Regions from separate parts of the Gordonia sp. CPCC 205515 genome, predicted to be linked through region 2. Evidence: predicted binding sites of a transcription regulator. Region 2 holds the regulator's gene; the other holds the start of a gene.
The links. Region 2 encodes LexA, which represses DNA repair genes until DNA is damaged. Its sites were predicted from a motif close to CGAACANNTGTTCG; they were not measured.
Positions count from the first base shown of each region.

Region 1: a site for LexA is predicted at 4,278-4,291, ahead of AAFP30_RS13470 (DUF222 domain-containing protein). Genes of this name have one in related genera too.

Region 1 is NZ_JBCLVJ010000008.1:326,351-333,895, forward strand. It holds gene AAFP30_RS13460 (carboxyl transferase domain-containing protein) at 1-1,064, opposite strand, end outside; gene AAFP30_RS13465 (AMP-binding protein) at 1,061-2,659, opposite strand; gene AAFP30_RS13470 (DUF222 domain-containing protein) at 2,980-4,263, opposite strand; gene AAFP30_RS13475 (nitroreductase/quinone reductase family protein) at 4,546-4,890, shown strand; gene AAFP30_RS13480 (cyclase family protein) at 4,900-5,670, shown strand; gene AAFP30_RS13485 (thiamine pyrophosphate-binding protein) at 5,672-7,303, shown strand; gene AAFP30_RS13490 (lipase family alpha/beta hydrolase) at 7,319-7,545, opposite strand, start outside.
Region 2 is NZ_JBCLVJ010000021.1:61,826-69,370, forward strand. It holds gene AAFP30_RS26415 (1-phosphofructokinase family hexose kinase) at 1-575, opposite strand, end outside; gene AAFP30_RS26420 (DeoR/GlpR family DNA-binding transcription regulator) at 590-1,360, opposite strand; gene AAFP30_RS26425 (phosphoenolpyruvate--protein phosphotransferase) at 1,596-3,269, shown strand; gene lexA (transcriptional repressor LexA) at 3,312-4,043, opposite strand; gene AAFP30_RS26435 (LysM peptidoglycan-binding domain-containing protein) at 4,276-4,851, shown strand; gene nrdR (transcriptional regulator NrdR) at 4,876-5,391, shown strand; gene hrpA (ATP-dependent RNA helicase HrpA) at 5,365-7,545, opposite strand, start outside.

The DNA.
Region 1 (7,545 bases), on a different contig from region 2:
TGCTCCAGCCGGCCGACACCAGGGGTGAGCTCGCCGTTCGCCGATACCGTCTCGGTGTTGACCCGCGCCTGGATCGCGACCCCGCGCGACGTCGGCGCGTCGGCGATACCCAGGTCGGCCAGCGTGGTGCCGTCGGCGATGCGCAGACCGATGTCGACGAGGTCGAGTCCGGTGACCTCCTCGGTCACAGTGTGCTCCACCTGAATACGGGGATTGACCTCGAGGAACACGAAGTCGTCGCCCGACACGAGGAATTCGACGGTCGCCAATCCCCGGTAGCCGTCGGTGAGTCGTCGCGCCGCGTCGAACAGGCGGTCGCGCACCGTCTCGCCGAGTGCGGGGGCCGGCGCGATCTCGACCAACTTCTGCCGCCGCCGCTGCGCCGAGCAATCCCGATCGCCCAGCGCGGTCACGGTGCTTCCATCGCCGACGATCTGCACCTCGATGTGCCGCGCATTGCCCACCGCGGCTTCGAGATAGACCGACCCGTCACCGAACGCTGCGCTTGCCTCTGACGCACACCGGTCCAGCGCGGGCTCCAGTTCCCCCGCCGAAGTCACCAATCGCATGCCCCGGCCACCGCCCCCGGCGACGGCCTTGACCATCACTGCCGCCTCCGGCCCGAGTTCATCCCAGAACTTCCGTGCTGCAGCGTGATCGGTGGGCGCGGTCGTTGCGGCGCTGACCGGAACACCGAGTGCCGCCGCATGGTCACGAGCAGTCGTCTTGTCGCCGAAGAGTTCCAGGTGCTCCGGTGACGGGCCGACGAAGGTGATGCCTGCGTCCGCGCAGGCACGCGCCAACGCCGGATTCTCCGACAGGAACCCGTATCCCGGGTGAATCATCGTGGCGCCCACGTTCTGGGCGGCCTTGATCACCTGCTCGACGTCGAGATAGGCTGCGGCCCCGGCACCCTCGAGTTGCACCGCCTCGTCGGCACGTGCCACATGAGCGCACGCCGCATCGTCGGCCGGATACACCGCTACGGTCGGAATCCGCATCGTCACCGCCGTGGAGAAAATGCGCACCGCGATCTCCGCGCGATTGGCCACCAACAGTTTCATCGACGTCCCCTCCGTACTGTGATTCCCGCAGCTTCCCGATCCCACACGCCCGGTCCGATCCCGGTGTCGCGCAATCGGTTCTTCTGAATCTTCTGCGTGGGTGTCTTGGGCAGCGCCGCGCTGACCTCGATGTAGCGCGGCACCATGAAGTAGGGGAGTTGCTCGATCAGGAACTCGGTCAGCTCCCGCGGGTCGATCTCGAGTCCGCTGCGCGGCACCACCACCGCCTTGATGTCATCCTCACTCAGCTCCGAGGGAACCGCGACCACCGCACTCTCGAACACCGACTGATGCTGGTTGATCACCCGCTCGACCTCGAAACTCGACACATTCTCGCCGCGACGGCGCAGCGCGTCCTTCATGCGGTCCGAGAAGTAGAATCGGCCGTCCTCATCGCGGCGGAACGCATCGCCGGTGTGCACCCAGCCGTCGACGATCGACTCGGCGGTTTTGTCCGGCAGGTTGTGGTAACCGCGCATGACCAGGCGCGGATCGTCGGGCTTGACCCACAGCTCGCCGACCTCCCCGGGCACGACCTCGCGCCCGTCGTCCATCAATCGAAGAGTGAATTCGTCGCGGGCAAAGCCGCATTCACCACCCAACACGGTCTCCGGAGGTCCGTTCAGCACGGCGCCGATCTCGCTCATCCCGTAGACGGCAGCCAAGTCGATCCCGAAGCGTCGCCGGAAGCCGTCGATGTCGCTGGCCAGCGGCGCCATGATCGCCAGTTCGAGCGGGTTGTCGGCGTCGTCGGACCGCGGTTCGGACTGTTGGAGCAATTCGGCCATCGCGCCGAGCATCACCGTGACGGTGATGCCGTGTTCGCGGACCGTGGACCAGAACCGCGACACCGAGAATCCCGGCTCGATGACGCACGGAACTCGGTGGATGAGCGCCTGATACGCCCCATACCACTGACCGGCGAGGTGAAAAAGGGGGAGTGACACCAGAATGCGGTCGCTGGTGGTCGGTCGGTCCTGGTCTTCCCGCGAGGCGTACGTGTACGCCTGGGCGTGCGGGATCAGCACCCCCTTGGAGAGTCCGGTGGTGCCGGAGGTGTACATGAATGCCATCAGGTCGTCGGCGGCGAGCGGGCGTCGGGCGGCAGGCGAGGCCTCGGTAAGATCTCCAAACGAACTGATCCGTAACCGGTTTCGCAAACTCTCGGCAGATGCTGCATCGCCGCGCACGATCAGGTCGGTCAGTTGCGGCAGGTCGTCGACGACGCTCGCGACGCGGTCGACATAGACGTCGTCACACACCAGGATGCGAGCACCCGAGTCATTGAGGATATGCGAGAGGAACTGCCCCTTGTAGGCAGTGTTGATCGGCACCTCGGCCATCGCGCCGAGCGCGGTTCCGGTCCACGCATGCACCGCGTCCACCGAATTGTCCATCAACAGCGCCACCGGTTCCTGTCGCTGCGCGCCCAGATCGGTCAGTCCCTGCGCGATGGACATCGACCGTTGGTGACTCTGGGCAACCGTGTACGTGCCGTCGGCGCCGATGTGCGCCACCTGATCCGGCACTTCCGTCAGAGCCCGGTCGTACGCATATCGCAGCGTCCGATCCTGCACCGGTGGCAATCCCGTCATCCCAGCCTCCTCGTCCGACGACAAAACCGGACTTTACATGAGTGTCAAATATAGGTCCAGGGTTGAGTGCCGCGGGTGGCTGCCTGCCGGACCGGCGATGGCCCGGCAGGCAACCCGCAGGTGGCCGTTCACGCTATGAAGTTCTCAAAGGTCGTGCGCGGTTCCGATGGATGTCGGATGCGCTGAAATGTGCTGAGCCATACGCTGGTTGAGCCGTCCCGAGCCGCTGGGCGAGGGGCGTGTCGAAACGTTTCGTCACGGTGGACTTCTGCCCACCGCTGGTTGAGTAGCCCCGACGAAGGAGGGGCGTATCGACACCATCATGCGGCGACCCGATCGTCGAGCGTCATGGTGCGCCTGTTGTAGGCGGGCAACGGTTTTCGCGCGGGATCGATCGTGGTCGGTGGGATCAGCCATGGGTGCCGGTCGACGCCCATGACTATCTCCCAATCCGAGGCGTGGATCTGGGCATGACACGAGGCGCACAACAGGCACCCGTTGTCCAAATCGGTTGGGCCACCATGACTCCAGTAGGCGATATGGTGACACTCACCCATCCAGGACGGCGCCCCACACTTGACGCAACAGGTGTCGCGGATCAAGATCGCCTTGCGGAGGTGGTGCGGAAACCGGCGTTTCTTCTCACCCATTTTCAGCGGTACACCTTCTCCGTCAAGGACGATTTCGGTGACTTTGCTGTCGCAGGCCAGCAGTTCAGCGGTCGCCTGGGTCAGCGCGGAGGTCCATTGCAGAGTGGCCGGCGCGGGAGTGTTGGCCGAGACCGTCACGTTCAGATCGGTGTGCGGGGCGGCGACGAACGGGGTCGGGTTATTCGCGGCCGCCTCGAGAACCAGGTTGAGCGCATCGGCGCGCTGCTGCCCTGGGGTACGAGCGTCCTTCGAGCCATCGGGTTGCGGGCGAGGGTCGACCAGCGATTCGATCGCGGTCTGCAGCCTGGTGCCGGTGACGATGTCGAGATCGCCCCGCACCGCGATCCGACCGTCGGAGGTTTCAGTGACGCTGAACTCGTTGATACTGCGGTCCTCGGCCGCCGGCAAGCCACCGGTCTCAGCAGCGAAGGTGTTACCCAGTTCGCGAGCCTTGGTGCTGATCTGTTTCGGCGTCGCCCCCGACATCGCTTGGGCGATCAACTCCACCTCCACCTCGCGACGTTCCTCGTCGCACAACCCGTCCAACGCCCGCCGCGCCACGTGCGCCACCCCGGAAACAATCGCGTCGAGATGCTCGGCCGGAAGGACACCGTCCTCGGCATACCCCGCCAACAGCTGCATCCGCGGCATGCCCAACCCGATCCGCAGGGTCCGCTCGGCCACCGACGGCGCCAACCCCATCGTGATCAACAAGGCTTTGGTCTTGCCGTTGTCCCGCTGCTTGGCCACGCCGAGCCGGTCCATGTGGGCCGCGCACACCGCCAGCTGGTAGCACAAGGCGCTGACCGCAGTGATCATCACCTTCGTCGTCTCAAAGGCCTCCCGGCCGGAGGTGATCCGGCCGAGGTCGAGGTCATAGACCGCGGACAGCAGCGCGCTGACTGCGCTGGTGGTGTTCGGCGGGGCGGTGGGGGTGGCGACTGGTTCGGGCATGCCTCCACTGTACTCGCACACATGTGCGAGTCAATAGAATTACAAGAACTAATTCGACTGTGTACCAAAGCTATTCGACGAAATAGGTCACTAGAACCTCTCAGTTTATCGCGGCACTACGACAAGTTCGGACGGTCGATCGTCGTGGAACCTCCGACCACGACCACGCGTAGTTCTCAACGAGTTGGTCAGCCGTGGCAGCAGAACGCTTACCCAACCTGCGACGTCCAGCACAGATGCCAGGCACCATGGACTCATGCCAACACTCGGAAAGGGGCCTCGATGAAGGTGATCCAGAGCTCCGCCTCGATCATCAACAAAGCGGTGATCCCGTTCCTCGGACTCCCTGGCGTCAAGTCTCTGACGAAGGGCTCGTTCACCGTCCTCCGTTACACCGGTCGCAAGTCGGGCACGCAGATCGAGCTGCCCGTGCAGTACCGGCGAAGCGGCAACACCGTCATCGTCGGCGTGGGAGCAGCCGGTCACAAGACCTGGTGGCGCAACTTCACCGGGGACGGCGCACCGATCGAACTGACGCTGGACGGCACGTGGTGGTCGGGTCACGCCGTCAGCAGTCGCAACGCAAAAGGTCAGGTCCAGGTTCGGATCACTCTCGCCCAGTCATAGGGTGACACCATGACCGCCATCACCACGCTCCTGTCCGGCCTCACCGACGGCTCGGTGACCATCGTCGACCTCACCGCGCCGCTGAGCCCGCAGACCCCGGTGCTGCAACTACCGGAGCCGTTCGCGAATACCATCTCGCTCTCGCTGGAGAAGGTCAGCGACTTCGACGACGACGGACCGTTCTGGGCCTGGAACAACATTCACACCGGCGAGCACACCGGCACCCATCTCGACGCCCCAACCCACTGGGGCACCGGCCGGGACGGCACCTCGGTCGACCAGATCCCACCGGAGCGGCTCATTGGTCCTGCGGTGATCCTCGACTTCACCGAGCAGGTGGCCGGCAGCCCGGATTTCCTTCTGGAACCCGATCACTTCGAGTCCTACGTCGCGGAGAACGGCCCCCTGCCCGAGGGCGCGTGGCTGCTGTTCAAGACGGGGTGGAGTCGCTTCAACACCGACGCCGAGGCCTTCCTCAACGCCGACGAGAACGGACCACACAGTCCGGGTCTGTCAGTCGCGGGCGCGGAATGGCTGGCCCAGTCCGCGATCACCGGATACGGCGTGGAGACCGTCGGCATCGACGCCGGTCAGGCCGGCGGTATGGACCCGGCATTCCCTGCGCACTATCACCTGCTCGGCGCCGACAAGTACGGCCTGACCCAGCTGCAGAACCTCGATGCACTTCCGGCCACCGGCGCGCTGCTGGTGGTGTCCCCGTTGCCGATCGTCGGGGGCACCGGATCGCCCGCCCGCGTCTTCGCCTTCGTCCCGGCCTGAGATGAGCACGGTTGCGGAGCTGGTCGGGAAGACCCTCGCCGAGCTCGGCGTGGGGGTGGCCTTCGGGGTCGTCGGCAGTGGCAATTTTGCGGTGACGAATGCGTTGCGCGCCAACGGTGTTCGGTTCGTTGCGACCCGGCACGAGGGCGGCGCCGCGTCGATGGCCGATGCCTATGGCCGACTGGCTGACGTACCGGCCATCGTCTCGGTGCATCAGGGTTGCGGGTTGACCAACGCGATGACCGGCATCGCCGAAGCCGCCAAGAGTCGCACCCCGATGATCGTGCTCGCCGCCGACACCGCGGGTGCAGCGGTCCTGTCGAACTTCCGGGTCGATCAGGACGGACTCGCGCGCAGCGTGGGCGCGGTGTCCGAGCGCGTCCACAGTGCGGCCACCGCCGTCGACGACGTGCTGCGCGCCTACCGCACCGCGGTCCACGGCCGACGAACCGTGGTGCTGAACCTGCCGCTGGATGTGCAGGCCCAGGCAGTCGACGAGCGGAACCCCGCGACCGCGCCGCAGGCTCCCGAACCGGTCCGTCCTGCGGTCGCCGCGGTAGCCGAACTGTGTCGGCTGATCGAGAACGCCGACCGCCCCGTCTTCGTCGCCGGCCGCGGCGCTCGCCACGCCGGACCCGCGATCGCCGACCTCGCCGCCCACGTCGGCGCCCTGGTCGCCACCTCCGCGGTGGCCAACGGTCTCTTTCGCGCGGACGACTTCGACCTCGGCATCTCCGGCGGCTTCTCCAGTCCGCTGACCGCCGAACTCATCGCGGACGCCGACCTGATCGTCGGTTGGGGATGCGCGCTGAACATGTGGACCATGCGGCAGGGTTCGCTCATCGGTTCCGACACCGCAGTCGTCCAGATCGACGACGACCTCGCCGCCCTCGGCAAACACCGCTCCGTCACGTTGGGTGTCCACGGCGATTGCGGCGCAACGGCTCTCGATGTCCGTGACGCCGTCGTATCACCGAGGTCGGGGTATCGCACCCCCGAGGTCGCGACTCGACTTGGCGCCGACCGGTGGTGGAACGACGTCGCCACCACCGACCTGTCGACCGACGACCACATCGATCCGCGGGTGTTCAGCACCCTGCTCGACGACGCCCTGCCCGCCGACCGGGTGGTCGCCGTCGACTCCGGCAACTTCTTGGGCTATCCGAGTGCCTACCTGCGCGTACCCGACGAGAACGGCTTCGTCTTCACCCAGGCCTTTCAATCCATCGGCCTCGGTCTCGCGAGTGGGATCGGTGCGATGCTCGCCCAACCGGATCGGCTGGCAGTGGTCGGTGTCGGCGACGGCGGCTTCTTGATGAGCATCAGCGAACTGGAAACCGCGGTGCGGCTGGGCAACCCGCTGGTGATCGCGGTCTACAACGACGCCGCCTACGGAGCCGAGGTCCACCACTTCGGCGCGGACGCCGACCTCGGCGCGGTCACCTTCGGCGACACCGACATCGCCGCGATCGCCCGCGGTTACGGCGCCACCGGCATCACCGTGCGCAATCGCAAGGACATGGCCGCGGTGGCCGACTGGGCGTCCGCACCCGACGGGATTCTCGTCATCGACGCGAAGATCGCCTCCGATGGCGGATCCTGGTGGCTTGCCGAGGCTTTCAAGGGCCACTGATCGTCATAACGGAAATTACGCCGCCGGCAACATCTTCCGCGGTCGCAGCTGCTCAACCAGCCACGCATAAATCGCGTCACTATTCAGCAGGGTGAAGTGGTTGGCACCCCCGATGTGGAAGCCGTCCTCGGTCCGGAAACCGATTCGCACCGAACGGCTTTGACCGCGCCCGCTGCCGTCGAGCACCATGCCGTCACCGATGATGCGGCCCAGCGGATGCCGCGGATCGCGGGTGAGGCTTG
Region 2 (7,545 bases):
CCGGTCGCGGCGGCGAGTTCCTCGTCGTTGGGCTTGAGGAGATCGACCCGGCCGGTCACCGTGGCCGCGAGCGGAGAACCTGATGTGTCGACCGCGATCCGGCACTCCAGTCCGGCGAGCTCGTCGATGACGGTGCGATACCAGGAATCGGGCAGTCCCGGTGGGAGCGAACCGCACAGCGCGACCCAGGCGGCGCCCTGCGCGTGCTCGACGACGAGGTCGGTCAGACGTCGGGCCGCGGCGGCGTCGAGGGCGACACCGGGCGCGTTCAATTTGGTGGTCGTACCGTCGGGGTCGGCGATGGTGATGTTGGAGCGGACCTCCCCGTCGGTCGGCATCGCCACATACGGCAGGGCGACGTCGTCGAGGGCGGCCAGCAGCGGATCACCGACCCGCGCGGGCAGAATCGCGCGGGTGGCCAGGCCCGCCTGCGCGACCACGCGGGCCACGTTGACGCCTTTGCCGCCGGGCTCGGCGCGCACCGCGACGGCGCGCTGCACCTCGCCGTGGTGCAGCGGGGAGGCGAGTTCCAGCGTGCGGTCCAGGCTGGGGTTGGCGGTGACGGTCAGGATCATCGGGCTGCTCTCGGTCATGCGATCACCATTTCGATGCCGCGGGCGGACAGGGCGGCCGAGGTGGCGGGGTCGATCCCGGAATCGGTGATCAGTACGTCCACATCGGCCAGATCGGCAAACGAGGACAGATCCTCGCGCTCCAATTTTGATGAATCAGCAAGTACCACAACACGATTGGCGACCTTGACGATCATCGACTTGATCGCGGCCTCGTCCGGGTCGGGGGTGGAGAGTCCATGCGCTTCGCTGATGCCGTTCGCGCCGACGAAGGCCGTCGACACCCGCAGACGGGCGAGTGCGCTGGTCGTCTCCGAACCCACGCTCGCCTGGGTCAGTCCGCGTACGCGGCCGCCCAGGATGTGCAGATCGGCGGCGCCGTCGCCCGCGAGTGCGGCGGCGATCGGGATGCTGTGGGTGATCAGGGTGAGCCGACGGTCACGCGGAAGGGTGAGTGCGGCCTGGTAGGTGGTGGTCCCGGCGTCGAAGAACACCGATCCGCCGTCGGGCGGCAGAAAGCGTGTCGCGGCCCGGCCGATCGCCGCCTTCTCCTCGGTGTGGCTGCTCTGCCGCTCGTCGATGCCCTGTTCACCGAGGATCTCGGTGGTGCCGGAGCGGACGGCGCCGCCGTGGACGCGCTGGAGGTGGCCGGCCCGCTCCAGGCTGGCCAGATCACGGCGCACGGTCTCGCTGGTGACGTCGAAACGAGAGGCCAGTGCCGCCACCGACGCGCGACCGTGGGTCCGAACCTGCTCGGCGATGGCTTGTTGTCGTTCTTCGGCGTACACGTGGCCTCCTCTCTGTTGGTTTATGTGGTTTTTGATGTTGCTATGTCTTTGTTTACGCCTGTTTGTGTGGAGAAGTCAAGGATTTCCTGTAACTTGATTCACAGAAGATGCTTTTCGACACCACATGGCACACCGGGATGCGCGGGCGGTTCACCGACGCGAAGGGATGTCCGTGTGGTCGTATTGACAGGTGGCCGCAACCGGCCGACCAACGAATGTGAGAAAGGGTGCTGCGGTGGGTCAGACACAGGTACTGAACGGAACTCCGGTGGTCAGCGGAAAGGCCTACGGTCCCGCGGTCTGGCCGGGTGAACGGCCCGTCTACGACCCCGAAGCGATGGCGTCGACGATCGCCGAGGAGGAGCGCGAGGTCGAGTCGAGACGCTTCACCGACGCTGCCGCGGCCGTCGCCGGCCGGCTGCGCGATCGGGCGTCACACGCCTCCGGCGCTGCCGCCGAGGTGCTCACCGCCACCGCCGGACTCGCGGAGGACCGCGGCTGGGTGGGGGCGACCACCGCGCTGATCAAGAAGGGCACGCCGGCGCCGGCGGCGGCCATCGCGTCGACGGAACAGTTCGTCGAGATGTTCACCAAGGTGGGCGGCCTGATGGCCGAGCGGGTCACCGACCTCAAGGACGTGCGCGATCGGATCGTCGCCGAGTTGCTGGGCGTTCCCGAACCAGGAGTACCCGAACCCGACGTCGCATCGGTGCTGCTGGCCGACGACCTCGCGCCCGCGGACACTGCGGGACTGGACCCGGCCTTGATCATCGCGCTGGTGACCCGGCTCGGCGGACCCACCAGCCATACCGCCATCATCGCCCGCCAGTTGGGTATCCCGTGTGTGGTCGCGGTATCCGGCCTCACCGATGTCCCGGTCGGCGCTCCGGTGCTGGTCGATGGCACGGCCGGCACCATCGAGGTGTCCCCGGACGAGGCGACCGCGGTCGCCGCAGTCGAACAGAGCCGTAAAGAGGCCGAGGCGGTCAAGTCGTGGACGGGACCCGGTCGAACCTCCGACGGTCATGAGGTGCTGGTGGTGGCCAACGTCGCCGACGGGGCGTCGGCCCGCACGGCGACGTCGTTCCCGGTGGAAGGTGTTGGCCTGTTCCGCACCGAGTTGGCGTTCCTCGATCGGCCGGACGAACCGTCGGTGGAGGAGCAGACGGCGCTCTACAAAGAGGTTCTCGACGCGTTCGACGGCCAGAAGGTGGTCATCCGGACCCTGGACGCCGGCTCGGACAAGCCGCTGAAGTTCGTCACGAAGCTCGACGAGCCGAATCCGTCACTCGGCGTGCGCGGCAACCGTATTGCCACCGACAACCCGCAGATCCGCGAACATCAGCTCGACGCCATCGCCGCCGCAGGCAAGGCCAGCGGCAACACGCCGTGGGTGATGGCACCGATGATCGCGACGCCGGCCGAAGCCGCCGAGTTCGCGGCGCAGGTCCGGGAGCGCGGCATGATCGCCGGCGTGATGGTCGAGGTCCCGGCCGCGGCCATCTTGGCCCCCGCGATCCTGGCCGAGGTCGACTTCGTCTCGATCGGCACCAACGATCTGACGCAGTACACGATGGCCGCCGACCGCATGTCGCCGGAGCTTGCCGGGCTCACCGACCCGTGGCAACCCGCGGCGCTGCACCTCATCCACAGTGTGGGGCAGGCGGGCGTCGCGGCAGGCAAATCGGTCGGTGTGTGCGGTGAGGCAGCTGCCGATCCGCTCCTCGCGTGCGTGTTGGTGGGCCTCGGCGTGAACTCGCTCTCGGCCGCGCCGGCCGCGTCCGCGGCCGTTGGTGCACGGCTGTCGGGCGTCACTCTCGACCAGTGCCGAAAAGCCGCCGAGGCCGTGCTGGCCACCACCGATCCGGTGGCCGCACGGGCCGCCGCCACCGCCGCGCTGGCGGACTGACCCCGGGGCCGGGAATGATGCGGCGGGTGCCGGGCCGGTGGCTCAGACCCGCCGCATCACCGTGACGACCTTGCCCAGGATCGCCGCGTCGTCGCCGGGGATCGGCTCGAACAGGGCGTTGTGTGGCATCAGCCAGATGTGCCCGTTCTTGCGCTTGAACGTCTTGACGGTGGCCTCGCCATCGATCATCGCGGCGACGATGTCGCCGTTGTCGGCGACGCTCTGCTGACGCACCACCACCCAATCCCCGTCGCAGATCGCCGCGTCGATCATCGACTCGCCGACCACCTTCAACAGGAACAGCGATCCCTCGCCGACCAATTCGCGGGGCAGCGGAAAGACGTCCTCCACTGCTTCTTCGGCGAGGATCGGGCCGCCTGCCGCAATCCGTCCGAGCACCGGCACGAACGCCGGGGTCGGCAAGGGCGTGCCGTCGGCCGCAGCGCTGCCACCCGGCGGGTTGTTGTGCTCGCCGTCGGAGATGTTCACCGCGCGCGGCCGATTGTGGTCGCGCTTGAGGAGACCTTTGCGCTCGAGTGTGCGCAGTTGATGGGCCACCGACGACGTCGAGGTGAGCCCCACCGCGTCGCCGATCTCGCGGATGCTCGGCGGGTACCCGCGCTCACGCACGGATTGCCGGATGTAGTCGAGCACTCCGCGCTGGCGCGGGGTCAGGGATGCCTCGGCGGTCTCCGGGTCCTGGGCGCCGGCCGCCGGGCCGGTGGTGGCCTGGCCGGTATGCCGGGCGTCGTGCCCGCCGGACTTGTTGCTCATCGGTGAGTCCTTCCTCTCGGTCGGGAACTGGTTCGGGTTGCGAAACGGCTGGTCGTTCGAGTGGTACAGCGCCGACAGTAGCCGAAGTCACCGACATGTTCAAACATGTGTTCGAGGTGTTTTGCGGTTTGTCGCGACTTTGTCGGAGGGGCGTGCTAAAACTCGAACATACGTTTTATCGATCACGTGTTCGACGTTCACGTGTTCGAACCGACACCCTCCGGAGGACACCATGAGCACCGCCACCATCACCCGCACCGCAGCCCCGACCAGCTCCGCAGCTCTTACCGGTACCGCCGCCCCGAAGGGTCGCGTGCGCGCCACCAGGGTCGGTGATCGCCCGGTGCGGGGAGTCGAACCCGCGTTCGGTCGTCCGGCAGACGGACGGCCGCTCGGCCCGCTGCCCGCGACGCCGCGGGTGCGGGGCAGCCGGTGCGCGGCCCCGGCGTCGAGTCTGCGCGCGTCACAGCAGGCGGGTGCGGTGGCAGAGCCCCGCCCGACCGTCGCCCGCCGGGTCTACGCCCGCCGCCGCGCCGCAGCCGTGGCCGTGCTGGTCGGCGTGGCGCTCGCCGGGCTGGTGTGGGTGGTCGCGATCGTCGGTTCCGGCTACGCCGCGTCGGTCGCGCCCGCACCCATCGGCACCGAGGTGGTGCACGTGCGGTCGGGCGATTCGCTGACGTCGATTGCCGAGCGGATCGCCCCCGACGTGCCGCGGCAGGCCGTCATCGACGAGATCGTGGCCCGCAACGACCTGTCCGGCGCCGGACTGCATGTGGGGCAGGCGCTGGTCGCGCCCGCGTACCGGTGACGCGTGGGCGGTATTCTCGGGGGCATGCGCTGCCCGTTTTGTAAGAACGAGGACACCAAGGTCATCGATTCACGCGTCGCCGATGAAGGCCAGGCGATCCGTCGCCGCCGGTCGTGTGCACAGTGCGGGCGCCGGTTCTCCACCGTCGAGAGCGCCGTCCTGTCGGTGGTGAAGCGCAATGGTGTCACCGAGCCGTTCAGCCGCGAGAAGGTGATGCGCGGCGTGCGTCGCGCCTGCCAGGGCCGTGCCGTCGAAGAGGACGCGCTGGCCAAACTCGCACAACAGGTGGAGGACACCGTCCGGCAGTCCGGGTCCGCGGAAATCCCCAGCAACGAGGTCGGGCTGGCGATCTTGCGTCCCCTGCGCGACCTCGACGAGGTCGCCTACCTCAGGTTCGCATCGGTCTACCGCTCGTTCGACTCGATCGAGGACTTCCAGCACGAGATCGACGATCTGCGAGGCGTGTCCTCGTCCGTGGACGACCCGATGTCCCCGTCGGCCGACGACCAGATCTCAACCGAATCCGTCCAGAGCTCGTAACGCCCGCTTCTCCGAGATGGGGTAGGCGGTGCCCAGCCGTTGGGCGAACAGTCCGACACGCAGTTCCTCCACCGTCCAGTGAGCGAACTCGTTGAATGTGTCGCGGTGTGCCGCCGGCAATTGATTCAGTCGACGATTCCAGTGCGCGACAACCCGATCCACGGCATTGACGCCCTCCCGATCCCGAGTCGCGGCCGCCGGCAGATCGGCGAGGCGGACGGCTGCACCCTGCAGATACCGGGGCAGGTGCTGCAGATGCCTGCGAGGTGTGGCCGCGACGAATCCGTCGAACACCAGATGGTCGAGTTGGTCGGCGACGTCGTCGGCGGCGAGATGCCCGGTGAGGCGTTCGATCTCGCGCCGGACTGCGGGCAGTTCCCGCAGGGTGGCGGTGGCGAGTGCGAAATACTCGGGCGCGGTATCGCTGACCGTCGGGCGGATGGTGTCGCGCAGTTGCTCGAACTGCTGCGGTGATCGGATCGCGGACAGGTTGCGGTCCGCGACCGCGTCGCGGATGGCGCGGCGCGTGCAGTCGGCGACGAGATCCTCGATCCGCGCGTACGGACTCTGGCTCAGCGCGAGTCGGCCGGCGGGGTCGAGGCCCGAGGTGATCTTCTTGGACAGTGCCGGCAGCGCGCGTTCGAGCAGGGCGATGATCCCGCGGGTCATCCGCACGTCGCGGTCCGCCTCCGATGCGACATCGAGCACCGACACGCCGGCCGGCCGTCTACTCGGATCGGTGACGACCTGCAGCGTCGGGTAGCGGGTGATGATCTGCCCCGCGACGGTGGTGGTGGCCGTCGGCGCGAGGGTGCCGATGCCGTCGGCGGTCCAGGTGGTGAAGACGGGTCGCTGCGGGTCGTCGTCGGACCGATCACCGAAGCGCTTCTTCAACTCCGGGAGGGATTTGCCGCTGCCTTGGACGGTGCCGGAGCGGTCGACGACGGCGAAGTTCATCGTCAGGTGGGGCGGCAGGCGGGTGGCGTCGAAGTCGCCGGGGGAGATGGTCATCGTGGTGATCGTCGACAGCTCGCGCGCCAGCCCGCTGATCAGTGGTTCGGCGCGCGGGGTGAGCCGCGACAGCGCGAGGTCGGCGAAGCGTTGCGCGGGTGCCATCGACTTGCGCAGCGCCTTGGGCAGGGTCTTGACGAGTTCGGTGGCCAGGTCGGACCGCAAACCCGGTACCAGCCAATCGAATCCGGCCGGCCGGACATGTTCCAGGAGCGGCCGCGGGATGACCACGGTGACACCGTCGTCGGGATCGCCCGGCTCGAATCGGTAGCGCAACTCGAAGCGGGTCTCACCCTGTTGCCAGGCGCCGGGGAAGTCGGTGTCGGCCACCGCGACATCGGCCGCGACGTCCTCGGGCTTGAGATCCAGCAGGTCGGGCTGGGTGCGTCGGGTCTTCTTCCACCAGGTGTCGAAGTGTCGGGCAGAGACCACTTCGGCACCGACGCGCTCATCGTAGAAGTCGAACAGTTGCTGCTCGCTGATCACCACGTCGCGTCGGCGGGCACGGTGCTCGACGTCGGCGGCCGCGTCGAGGAGATCCCGATTGTGTTCGAAGAAGGCATGATTGGTGCGCCAGTCGCCTTCGACGAGGGCATGCCGCAGGAACATCTCCCGGGAGGTGACCGGGTCGATGGTGCCGAACGGCACCCGCCGCTGCGCGACGAGGGTGACCCCGTACAGGGTGACCCGCTCATACGCCATCGCCGCCCCGCGTTTGGACGACCAGTGCGGTTCGCTGTAATTGCGGCGGACCAGATCGCCGGCGAGTTTCTCCGCCCACAGCGGGTCGATGCCGGCGACCGTGTGCGCGAACAGTCGGGAGGTCTCCATGACCTCGGCCGCCATGATGAACTGCGGCGGCTTCCGCGACAACGAGGAACCGGGGAAGATCGCGACGGTGGTGTTGCGGGCGCCGGTGTATTCGCGGGAGTCGCCGTTGCGGGCGGCGATGTTGCCGAGCAATCCGGACAGGATCGAACGGTGGATGGCGTCGGCGTCGCGGCTGGTCGCCGTCGTGGCCCAGTCGAGGTCGGACACGATCCGGGAGAGCTGCCGATGGAGTTCCCGCCACTCCCGGATCCGCAGGAAGTGCAGGAACTCGCGTTCGCAGGTGCGTCGGAACTGATTGTTGGACAGCTCTTT